Regions from separate parts of the Candidatus Sarcina troglodytae genome, predicted to be linked through region 2. Evidence: predicted binding sites of a transcription regulator. Region 2 holds the regulator's gene; the other holds the start of a gene.
What was found. The regulator HrcA, encoded in region 2, represses chaperone genes, less so after heat shock. The targets are predictions, from matches to a motif close to TGTTAGCACTCNNNNNNNNNGAGTGCTAACA.
Positions count from the first base shown of each region.

Region 1: a site for HrcA is predicted at 3,098-3,128, ahead of groES (co-chaperone GroES). Genes of this name have one in related genera too.

Region 1 is NZ_CP051754.1:1,998,838-2,004,914, forward strand. It holds gene HH195_RS09230 (TRAP transporter substrate-binding protein) at 1-666, opposite strand, end outside; gene groL (chaperonin GroEL) at 1,104-2,729, opposite strand; gene groES (co-chaperone GroES) at 2,774-3,058, opposite strand; gene HH195_RS12720 (TIGR01906 family membrane protein) at 3,465-4,106, shown strand; gene HH195_RS09250 (DNA-3-methyladenine glycosylase family protein) at 4,103-5,038, opposite strand; gene HH195_RS09255 (C-GCAxxG-C-C family (seleno)protein) at 5,029-5,454, opposite strand; gene HH195_RS09260 (hypothetical protein) at 5,475-5,774, opposite strand; gene gltA (NADPH-dependent glutamate synthase) at 5,883-6,077, opposite strand, start outside.
Region 2 is NZ_CP051754.1:1,809,308-1,815,384, forward strand. It holds gene dnaK (molecular chaperone DnaK) at 1-1,708, opposite strand, end outside; gene grpE (nucleotide exchange factor GrpE) at 1,735-2,346, opposite strand; gene hrcA (heat-inducible transcriptional repressor HrcA) at 2,390-3,412, opposite strand; gene hemW (radical SAM family heme chaperone HemW) at 3,584-4,717, opposite strand; gene lepA (translation elongation factor 4) at 4,860-6,077, opposite strand, start outside.

The DNA.
Region 1 (6,077 bases), 190 kb from region 2:
AGCTCCATCTATAACACCTTGTTGTAAACCTGTATAAACCTCTCCAAATGACATTGGTGTTGGTGATGCTCCTAACGCTTGCAACATTTTTACATTCGTTGGACTTGTTTGAACTCTTATCTTTAATCCCTTTAAATCATCTGGTGTTTGTATAACTTTATTTTTAGTATAAATGTTTCTAACCCCTGCATCGAACCAAGTTAATCCTACAAATCCACTACTCTCTGTTGAATTAAATACTTCCCCCATAATATTTTCATCATTCATAACAGCATGATAATGCTCAATACTGTCCATTATATATGGGAGATTAAACACTGTATATGCACTATTAAATGCTTCAAGAGCTCCAAGTCCCGCAACAACCATATCTACTGCTCCTGTTTGTGTAAGTTCAATCGTTTGTGTTTGTGGGCCTAATAATTCATTAGGAAATATTTGAACGTCTATATTATTATTTGTTTTTTCTTCTATATACTTTTCTAATTCAAGTAAAGCACCATGTATCGGATGATTTTCATTTTGAACATGTGCTACCCTAACAACCCTTTTAGCTGTATTACTTTCAGCATTCGTACTAGACGTTTGACACCCTACAAATCCTAATGAAAATGTACTAACTACACTAATAATTAATAACTTAGCTATTAATCCCCTTTTTTTCATAACTTTCCCCTTTAAAACAATATGTTATTTTCAAAAACTTACCTAATACCCTTTTAGTTAATAAATTAAAAGAATATAAACCCAATTATTTATTAATATCATTTTGTCAACCTTTACATAAAACATTGACTTTTAACATCAAACATTTTATATTTAATCCTCCCCCTTTATAAATGTATATTAAATACTTATAAGTAAATTATATTATATTTTCAAAAACATTTACATACTTTCTTATCGACAAATATTTCACAATTTATTATTATAAATGCTTAAATCATATATTATTTTTATATAACAATTCTATTGTCTATCAATCAAATTAAAAAATTATATTAAAAAAGCATATCTTTTAAAGTTTTAGAAAACCTAAATACTTGAAAAGATATGCTATTAACACTACTATTTAATTTAATGCACTAATCCTACGCTTTATTTTAGTACATTCCTTCCATTCCACCCATTGCTGGATTTGGCATTGGAGGGTTTTTTTCAGGAATATCAACTACAGCAGCTTCTGTTGTTAAGAATGTTGAAGCAACTGATGCTGCATTTTGAAGTGCTGATCTTGTAACTTTTGTTGGATCAACTATTCCTGCTTTAATCATGTTTTTGTATTCATTTCTTAAGGCATCATATCCCATGCCTTGTTCACTATTTCTTACTTTTTCTATTATAATAGAACCTTCAACCCCTGCATTATGAGCAATTTGTCTCATTGGTTCTTCTAAAGCTCTAACTATTATATTTATACCTACTTGAACATCAGCTACATCAGAAGTTAACTCAGCTACTTTATTTATAACATTCACATAAGCTGTTCCACCACCTGGAACTATACCTTCTTCTATCGCAGCCTTTGTAGCAGCTAAAGCATCCTCTATTCTTAATTTTCTTTCTTTAAGCTCTGTTTCAGTTGCTGCTCCAACCTTTATTACTGCTACACCACCTGCTAATTTAGCTAATCTTTCTTGTAATTTTTCTTTATCAAATTCAGAAGTTGTTTCCTCTATTTGCATTCTTATTTGATGAACTCTATTTTTAATTTCTTCTTTGTTTCCTCTGCCATTTACAACTGTTGTGCTTTCTTTAGTTACTTTAACACTTTCAGCTTCCCCAAGCATTTCCAATGTAGTTTCTTTTAAATCTCTTCCAAGTTCTTCTGAAATTACTGTACCACCTGTTAAAATAGCTATATCTTGTAACATTTCTTTTCTTCTATCACCAAATCCAGGAGCTTTAACAGCAATACATGTAAATGTTCCTCTTAATTTATTAACAACTAATGTTGCCATAGCTTCTCCTTCAATATCTTCAGCTATTATTAAAAGTTTTCTTCCATTTTGAACTATTTGCTCTAATAGTGGTAATATATCTTGAATATTAGTTATTTTCTTATCTGTTATTAAAATATATGGATTATCTAATTCAGCTTCCATTTTTTCTGTATCAGTTACCATATAAGCTGAAACATACCCTCTATCAAATTGCATACCTTCAACAACATCAAGTTCTGTTTCCATAGATTTTGATTCTTCAACCGTTATAACACCTTCATTACCCACTTTCTCCATAGCATCTGCAATTAGCTTACCTACATTTTCATCTGCCGCAGAAATTGCTGCAACTCTTGCTATGTCCTCTTTACCCTCTATTGGTTTAGATATAGATTTAATCTCCTCTACTGCTTTATCTACTGCCATTTTTATTCCACTTCTTATAAGCATTGGATTTGCACCAGCAGTAACATTTTTTAATCCTTCTCTCATTATAGCTTGAGTTAAAAGAGTAGCTGTAGTTGTTCCGTCTCCTGCTACATCATTAGTCTTTGTTGCAACCTCTTTAACAAGTTGTGCTCCCATATTTTCATATGCATCTTCAAGTTCTATTTCACGTGCTATAGTTACACCATCATTTGTTATAAGTGGTGAACCAAATTTTTTATCTAATATAACATTACGTCCCTTTGGTCCTAAAGTCACTTTAACGGTATTAGCTAGCTTATCAACACCCTCTTGCATAGCTCTTCTTGATTCTTCACCAAATAATATTGTTTTAGCCATAAATAAAAAACCTCCATTTACTTTAATTTTATTTTAAATTTTAATTACTCTACAATCGCTAATATATCATCTTGTTTTAAAATTGTATATTCATTACCTTCTACCTTGACTTCTGTTCCTGAATATTTTGAGTATAAAACCTTATCCCCTACTCTTACTTCCATTTCTACTCTTTTCCCATCAGACATAGCTCCAGGCCCTACCGCTACAACTTGAGCTTCTTGTGGTCTTTCTTTAGCTGCACCAGTTAAAACAATACCGCTTTTTGTTGTCTCCTCAGCTTCTAATTTTTTTATAACAACTCTATCTCCAAGTGGTTTGATATTCATTCAGAACTCCTCCTCAAATTTACAAATTAAACATAAAGTTTTTAGCACTCACTAATCAATAGTGCTAATATTTAATATTATAATAGACAATTTATGAATTAATTTCAACAGTAAAGATTTGCATTTTATTAATTTAAATCTTTATTTTTAATCAAATCCATTGATTATCTCCTATTATCTTATTTTTACTCCATTTTTCTATTTAAAAGAAAATTAATAATTTTATTATATTTTTTGTAAATTATGTCAATAATATTATTATTAATTTTTCACAATATTAACAAACATAAAAAGCTTATAAACTTTAACAGCTATTTCTATTTATACTAATCATATTAATTTATTATTACTAAATAAAAAATTTTTTATTTATAAATTTATCTTATGTACAAAAGGAGAATTAATTTTGATAAAAAAAATTGGATTTATAATATATTTATTTACTTCATCAATATTATTTTCTATTATTTGGGTTTTGAATTCATCAATACTTATGCACAAATTATTTGTAAAATCTACAAATTTAAACTTAAAAATAAACTTACCTTCTAAATATATATGCTCAGATTATAAAAATATTATAAACTATTTAAGATTTCCTTGGATAAACAATTTAGAATTAGATTACTTTTCTATAAGTAATACTGCCTACATTCATTTTCAAGAAGTAAAAAATATTTTTTCAATAATTTTTATAATTGCTTTTATTATTATTTTTATCTCAATAATCCTCTACTATTTTTATGAAAAATCATTTTTTATGAATTTAATTAAAAATTTTAATTATTATTTTTATTTTATTATTTTATTTATTTTCATCCTTTTTATTTCCTTGTTCACTAATTTTTCTTCATCTTTCACTATTTTTCATAATATATTATTTAACAATAATTACTGGATTTTTAATCCGATAAAAGATTCTGTAATATTAATCTTCCCTGAGGAATTTTTTATGATATGTGTATATTTTATATTAGCAATCATTTTACTTATTTCTTTTATATTAAAACTATATTATCATAAGATAAAAATAAAAAAGGGATTTTAAAATTTAATCCCTTTTTCTCTAGCATAATAAAAAAGATACTGTTGAGCAAACCCTGACAATTCCCCAAATTTTTCTCTAGCAAATACCCTTATTTTATTTAATGATGTATCATTAGCTCCATAAAAATGAATCATTGCTCTTTTTACCCATATATCTACAGGAAATGCAGAATATTTTTGCATAGAAAATAACATTATACAATCAGAAACTTTTGCACCAATTCCCTTAAATTCTTGAAGTGCTTTATGGCAATCATTATCTGACATATTTTTTATTTTTTCTAAATCATATTTTTCTAGCAACTCCTCAATAATTTCTTTTGATTCATCCAATTTTTTTTCTTTAGCAAGGTTGCACATATATATCTTATTTGTTGTATCTACTATATATTTACTTCTAAAAGAGCCTCCTAAATTTTTTATTTCCTCTACACTAGCTTTAGAAAGCTCTTCTATTGTTGGAAAAGCATAATATATCTTTCCTTTATAGTCTAATTTTTTCCCATAAGCTTCACATATATTATTTATCGTTTTTGATATTACAGGTATACTATTTCTAGCTGATATTATATATGATATTACAAGTTCAAAAGGATCCTGATTTAAAATTCTTATTCCATATCCATATTCGAGTGCAACTTTTAAAATTTCATCTTGAGATAAAATGTCTTTTATTTTTGAATAATCTCTCTCTAAATCAAAATATTTAATCCATATATTTTTAAAATCTTCTTCACTTGCATTATATATAGTTACTGTATCATCCTCTTGAAGAACTTCTATAACTCTTCCATAAGCCACTCCAATATAATTATTTTCTTTTTCTTTTTTCCACCTAAAACATTGTCCGCACTCACAAATTTGCTTTATATTAAAGTTTTTAATATTATTTATTACTACTTTGTTATCTAAATAGTGTATATCTAATCCCATTTCACTATATTTTTCCTTTCACGTTCAATTATCCTTGCTAAAATTTTTCCTGCCTCTTCTAAAATGTAAATACATCTTCTATCATCATTCTTTTTATATCTTTCCTTAAGTTCATCGCATTTATACGTTTTTAAAGTTTCATGAAACCTTTGCATAAATTCTTTTGTAAGTTCTTTAACTATGACACTTTCATGACCTCTATCCTTTGTAAACATAATACCTATCGTTGCTACTGCTCCAGAAGCTACCCCACAAACTCCCTCTATCGCCATTCCTCCACCAAATCCTGCCATTATTTTAAATTCTCTTTTAGAAAGCCCTAAATCGTATTCTTCATTAGCAGCATAAAGCATACACTCAGCACAGTTTAAATCATATTTTTTATCCCAATATTTATTTATTAAATCTATTAACATCTTTCTTTTCCTTCTCTATATTAAACTTCTTCAAATTCAACATCTATTGCATCTTTATTATTAATATCTATATTACTTTTCTTGTATGAACCACTTTTTGAATTTCTTGTTTTATAATAACCCTTATTATAATTATTACTGTTAGCTTTATCATGAATGTTTCTATTGTTTAAATCATTAAATTCTTTAACAATTTTATACCCAACCTTTGCAGTATCTATGGTTTCTTTTGCCATATGCACAACATCTTTAGCAGTATCAATATATTTTTTAGTATTAACTTTTAAAACATTATATTTTTCTTTAATTTTATTTACCATTTAATAAAACCTCCCTAAAAAAATAGGTTTATAAAACAAAAATAATGCAATTATTAATGTTTTATATATTATACACCAATAATTACACTATTCAAATATACAAAAAAACTACTTAATACCGTTTCCTCTTAAATATTTATCTATAGCTTTTGCAGCTTTTTTTCCAGCCCCCATAGCCAATATAACTGTAGCTGCACCAGTTACCGCATCTCCTCCTGCAAATACACCATTTATTGAAGTTTGCCCTGTTTCTTCACACGCTACAATACATTGCCCCTTACTTACATTTAATCCCTTAGTATT
Region 2 (6,077 bases):
CAGCATAGAATGCTTGATTTAATTCATCCATAGCTTTCTTTATAGCTTCTAAATCTGTTCCATCTTTAACTTCTTTAAGTGCATTAACCTTACTTTCAATACTTTGTTTATCTTCTGCTGAAACTTTATCTCCAAGTTCTTGTAATGTTTTTTCAGTTTGATAAACAGTTTGTTCTGCTGTATTTTTAACTTCTATTGATTCTTTTCTCTTTTTATCTTCTTCAGCATACTTTTCTGCTTCTTTTACAGCCTTATCTATTTCATCATCTGAAAGATTTGTTGAAGCTGTTATTGTAATATTTGCTTCTTTTCCAGTTCCTTTATCAACTGCAGAAACTTTAACTAATCCATTAGCATCTATATCAAATGAAACTTCTATTTGAGGAATTCCTCTTGGAGCTGGAGCTATTCCTGATAATGTAAATCTTCCTAAAGTTTTATTATCAGCAGCCATTTGTCTTTCACCTTGAACTACATGAATTTCAACTGATGTTTGACCATCTGCAGCTGTTGAGAATATTTGACTCTTTCTTGTTGGAATAGTTGTATTTCTTTCTATTAAAGGAGTTGCAATTCCACCTAAAGTTTCAATTCCAAGTGATAATGGAGTTACATCTAATAATAATACATCTTTAACTTCTCCAGTAAGTACACCTGCTTGTATTGCAGCACCCATAGCAACACATTCATCTGGGTTAACTCCCTTTGAAGGTTCTTTTCCTGTAAAGTTTTTAACTGCCTCTTGAACAGCTGGTATTCTAGTTGAACCACCAACTAAAAGTATTTTATCTACATCATTCATTGAAACATTTCCTGTTTTTAATGCTTCTTTCATGATTGTCATTGTTTTTTCTACTAAATCACTTGTTAATTCATTGAATTTAGCTCTAGTTAAAGTCATGTCAATGTGTTTTGGACCTGTAGCATCAGCTGTTATAAATGGTAAATTTATTATTGTTTGAGTTGATGATGATAATTCAATTTTAGCCTTTTCAGCTGCTTCTTTTAATCTTTGAAGAGCCATTTTATCTTGTTTTAAATCAACGCCATATTGTCCTTTAAAATCTTGTGCTATATAATCAATTATTCTTTGGTCAAAGTCATCTCCACCAAGTCTAGCATCACCATTTGTTGATACAACTTCAAATACTCCATCTCCTAAATCTAAGATAGATACATCGAATGTACCACCACCTAAATCATATACTAATACCTTGTGAGCATCTTCCATTTTATCTATACCATAAGCTAAAGCTGCTGCTGTTGGCTCATTTATTATTCTTAAAACTTCTAATCCTGCTATTTTACCAGCATCTTTAGTTGCTTGTCTTTCAGCATCATTAAAATAAGCTGGAACTGTTATAACAGCTTGAGATACTGATTCACCTAAATAAGCTTCAGCATCCGCTTTTAATTTTTGAAGTATCATTGCTGATATTTCTTGTGGTGTATAATCTTTTCCTTCTATTGTAACTTTATGGTCTGTTCCCATTTCTCTTTTTATTGAAATTATAGTCTTATCTGGGTTTGTTATTGCCTGTCTTTTAGCAACTTGACCTACTAATCTTTCACCATTAGCTTGGAAAGATACTACTGATGGAGTAGTTCTTGCACCTTCTGAGTTAGTTATAACTACAGCTTCTCCACCTTCCATAACAGATACACATGAATTTGTTGTTCCTAAGTCAATTCCTATTATTTTACTCATAATATATTCCTCCAAAATTTAAATTATTAATTAACTACTCTTACCATAGTATGTCTTATGACTTTATCGCCTCTTTTATACCCTTTTTGAAATACTTCAGCTACTTGATTTGCACCAAATGCCTCATCTTCATTATGCATTACTGCTTGGTGAACATTTGGGTCAAACTCTCCAGTTGCATCAATTTCTACAACATCAAGTTTTTCTAAGGCATCTATAAACTGTCTGATAGTCATATCTATACCTTTTTTAATATCATCTAAATCTCCCTCAACCACAGCAGCTCTTTCTAAATTATCTAAAACTGGAAGTATCCTCTTTAAGATATCTTCGCAAGCATTTGTATAAATTCCTTCTTTTTCTTTATCAGTTCTTCTTCTATAGTTTTCATACTCAGAAGAAAGTCTAAGCAATCTATCTTTTAATGCCTCTAATTCATTTTCTAATTTTTTATTTTTATCTTTAAAAGTCATATTTTCTTCTTTTAATTTTTTAAATTCATCCAAATTAGAAACATTGTTTTCTTCTATATTTTCTTCTACATTAGATTGTTCAGAATTTAAAGTTTCTGAATCTTGACTATCTAGTTCTACTTTTTCATTAATTATTTCCTCTTGATTATCGTTAATATTATCCATTGCTAGAACATACACCTCACTTAACTTATTGCTTATAAAAAAATTATCTTTGCTCTAAGGCATCATTTAATTTTTTCATGACTCCTGTCATAACACTTATTACTCTTGAATAATTAATCCTTCTTGGTCCTATTAATGCAATAGAGCCAATTGGTTTATTATCTAAATAATAAGATGCCGAAATAACTGAACACTCCTTAGCCTCTGGAATAAAGTTTTCATCGCCTATTTTTATAGTTATATTCTCATCACTGTCTATAAGTTTCTCAATAGAGTCCTTATCATAGAGCAACGACAATATTTTTTTCGCCTTCTCTATATCACTATATTCTGGATAGTCTAATAAATTAGTTGTACCCTCCATAAATACTTTAGAAGATTCATCATCTTTCAAGCTTTCATATAAAGTTGGAATCAAAGCATTAAATATATTTTCATAGCCAACTAAATCATTTCTTAAGTCATTTATAACTTGAAGATTAATTTGTTCTATTGTAAGATTTTTTAATCTTCTATTTAAGACTTGACTTATATAATTTAATACTTCTAAACTTGGAATATTATTCACTTTAATAACATTATTTTTTATTACTCCACTATCAGTTAATAGAACGCATATTATATCATTGCCCTCAATAGGTACAAGTTGTATTGATTTAATATAACTCTTTTGCATAGAAGGTGGTGTAACTAAACATGTAAGATTAGTTAATTCAGATAAAAGTGTACCCGCCTGTTTTAAAATTTTATCAATTTCATAAAGCGCACCATCTAAGACAGCTTTTGTTATCATAGACTCTTCATCCAAACTAAGCTTTTCATATTCCATTATTCTATCCACATAAAGTCTGTAGCCCTTACTTGACGGTATTCTACCTGATGAGCTATGAGGTTGTTCTAAAAATCCCATCTCCTCTAAATCAGCCATTTCATTTCTTATAGTTGCTGAACTTATACCAAGGTCATGTTTTTTAGCGATAGTCCTTGAACCAACAGGCTCTCCTGTATTTATATAGTCATTAACTATAGCCTGCAAAATTTTTAATTTTCTTTCATCTATCACTATCTCACCTCTTTTATTAGCACTCATTAATATCGAGTGCTAACGACTACTTTTTTAATATATCGCTTTTTTATTTTTTTGTCAATACTTAAATTTATTAAATTTTAATATTTAACTTCAAATAGTGATGTATATTTAATTTTTACTTATTTTTTTCCTATGCCTAATTATATTTTAAATCAAGAAATCAGCCATAATAATATTTGATATTAACATTCCTTTTTCAGTTAAATATAATCTTCCCTTATTTCTAACTAAAAATTCTTCTTTTTCATATTTTTTAATTACATTTTTGTATATATTATCTAATTTTTTATTAAATCTTTTATAAAATTCCATTTCATTTATACCTTCTACTTTTCTAAGCCCCATAAACATAAATTCTTCAATATTATCATTTTCACTATTTTCTATTACCTCTTCATAACACATGTCATCATTATTTATTTTTTCTACATATGTCTTTATATCTGATATATTTTTAATTCTTTTACTATTTACATATGATGAGCTACTACTTCCAACACCTATCCATTCTTCCATATTCCAATACTTTAAGTTATGCTTACATTTCTTTCCTTTTAAACTATAATTTGATATTTCATATTGCTCATATCCATATTTCTTTAATATCTTTTTACCCTCGTTATACATATCACTTTCTACATCCTCAGAAACCACATCCAACTTATTTTTTTCATAAAGCCTATAAAAAACCGTTCCTTCTTCTATAATCAAACTATAACTTGATATATGCTCTGGTTTCATTTTACATACAATTTCTAAAGTTTCTTTAAATTCATCTAAACTCTGATTTGGAAGAGCAAATATTAAATCTACATTTATATTCTTAAAACCTACTTTTCTTGCCAATTCAAAAGTATTTTTAAAATCATTAAATGTATGTATTCTTCCTATCGATTTTAAAAGTTTTTCTTGAGTTGTTTGAAGACCTATACTTATTCTATTTACTCCATATTCTTTCATAGTTTTTAATTTTTTTTCGTTTAAACTTCCAGGATTACACTCCATAGAATATTCTACATCCAAAGATTTATTTAATTTATCTATTTCATTAAATAAAATTTTCATATTTTCAACACTTAAAATACTAGGTGTACCACCACCTATAAATATAGTATCAATAATATATTCATCTATTTCTTTAAATGTTTTTCTAATTTCTTTACATAATGCTTTTATATAATCATTTTGCATACTCTCTTTTCCAGCAAAAGATGCAAAATCACAATAATAACATTTTTGCTTACAAAATGGTATATGCACGTAAAGCCCTAAATGTTTCATATTTACCTCCAATTTTTAAATATAATTTATTATTAAAATATTATTTAAGCATATTTTCTATTAAAATTCCAAAAAATTTAAAATAAAAGCTATACTTATTGAAATCAACAAATATAGCTTTACTAAATAATATTAATAAACTCTAATCAACTTTTAAAACTGCCATAAACGCTTCTTGTGGAACCTCGACAGAACCTAACTGTCTCATTCTCTTTTTACCTTCCTTTTGTTTTTCAAGAAGTTTCTTCTTTCTTGAGATATCTCCACCGTAACACTTAGCTAATACATCTTTTCTCATAGCTTTTACAGTTTCTCTAGCAATTATTTTAGAACCCACTGCTGCTTGAATTGGAACTTCAAACATATGTCTTGGGATTATTTCTTTAAGCTTTTCAGCAATCGCTCTTCCTCTATGATATGCTCTTGACTCTGGAACTATCATAGACAAAGCATCTACAGTTTCTCCATTTAAAAGTATATCAAGTTTCACAAGCTTAGATTGTTCATATCCTTTAAGTTCATAATCTAAAGATGCATATCCTCTAGTTTTTGATTTTAAAGTATCAAAGAAATCATAAACTATTTCATTTAAAGGAATATCATAGTTTATAACAACCCTTGTTTCCTCTATATACTGCATATCAATATATTTTCCTCTTCTCTCTTGGCAAAGTTCCATAATAGCACCTGTATATTCTGTTGGAGCTATTATTGATGCCTTAACAACAGGTTCTTCCATATAATCTATTTCAGTCATTGGCGGAAGATTAGTTGGATTTGTAAGTTCTATTTTTTCTCCATCTGTCTTTATTACTTTATATATAACAGATGGTGCTGTTGTAATAATATCTAAGTTAAATTCTCTTTCTATTCTCTCTTGTATTATTTCCATATGAAGAAGTCCTAAAAAACCACACCTAAATCCAAATCCTAATGCAACAGATGTCTCTGGTTCAAAAGCAAGCGCTGCATCATTTATTTGAAGTTTTTCTAAAGCTTCTTTAAGCTCTTCATACTTAGCTCCATCAACTGGATATATTCCTGAATAAACCATAGGTATTGCTGGCTTATATCCTGAAAGTGGTTCTTTTGTTGGATTATCTGCATAGGTTACGGTATCACCAACTCTAGCATCTCTAACATTTTTAATTGAAGCTGTTATATACCCAACTTCTCCTGCACTAAGTTCTTTAACTGGCATTAAAGCTGGAGTAAATACTCCTACCTCCGTTATTTCATAAACCTTACCAGTAGACATAAATTTTATTTTAGTCCCTGATTTAATTTTTCCATCCTTAAGTCTAATATAACAAACTACACCTTTATAGCTATCATAATAAGAATCAAATATTAAAGCCTT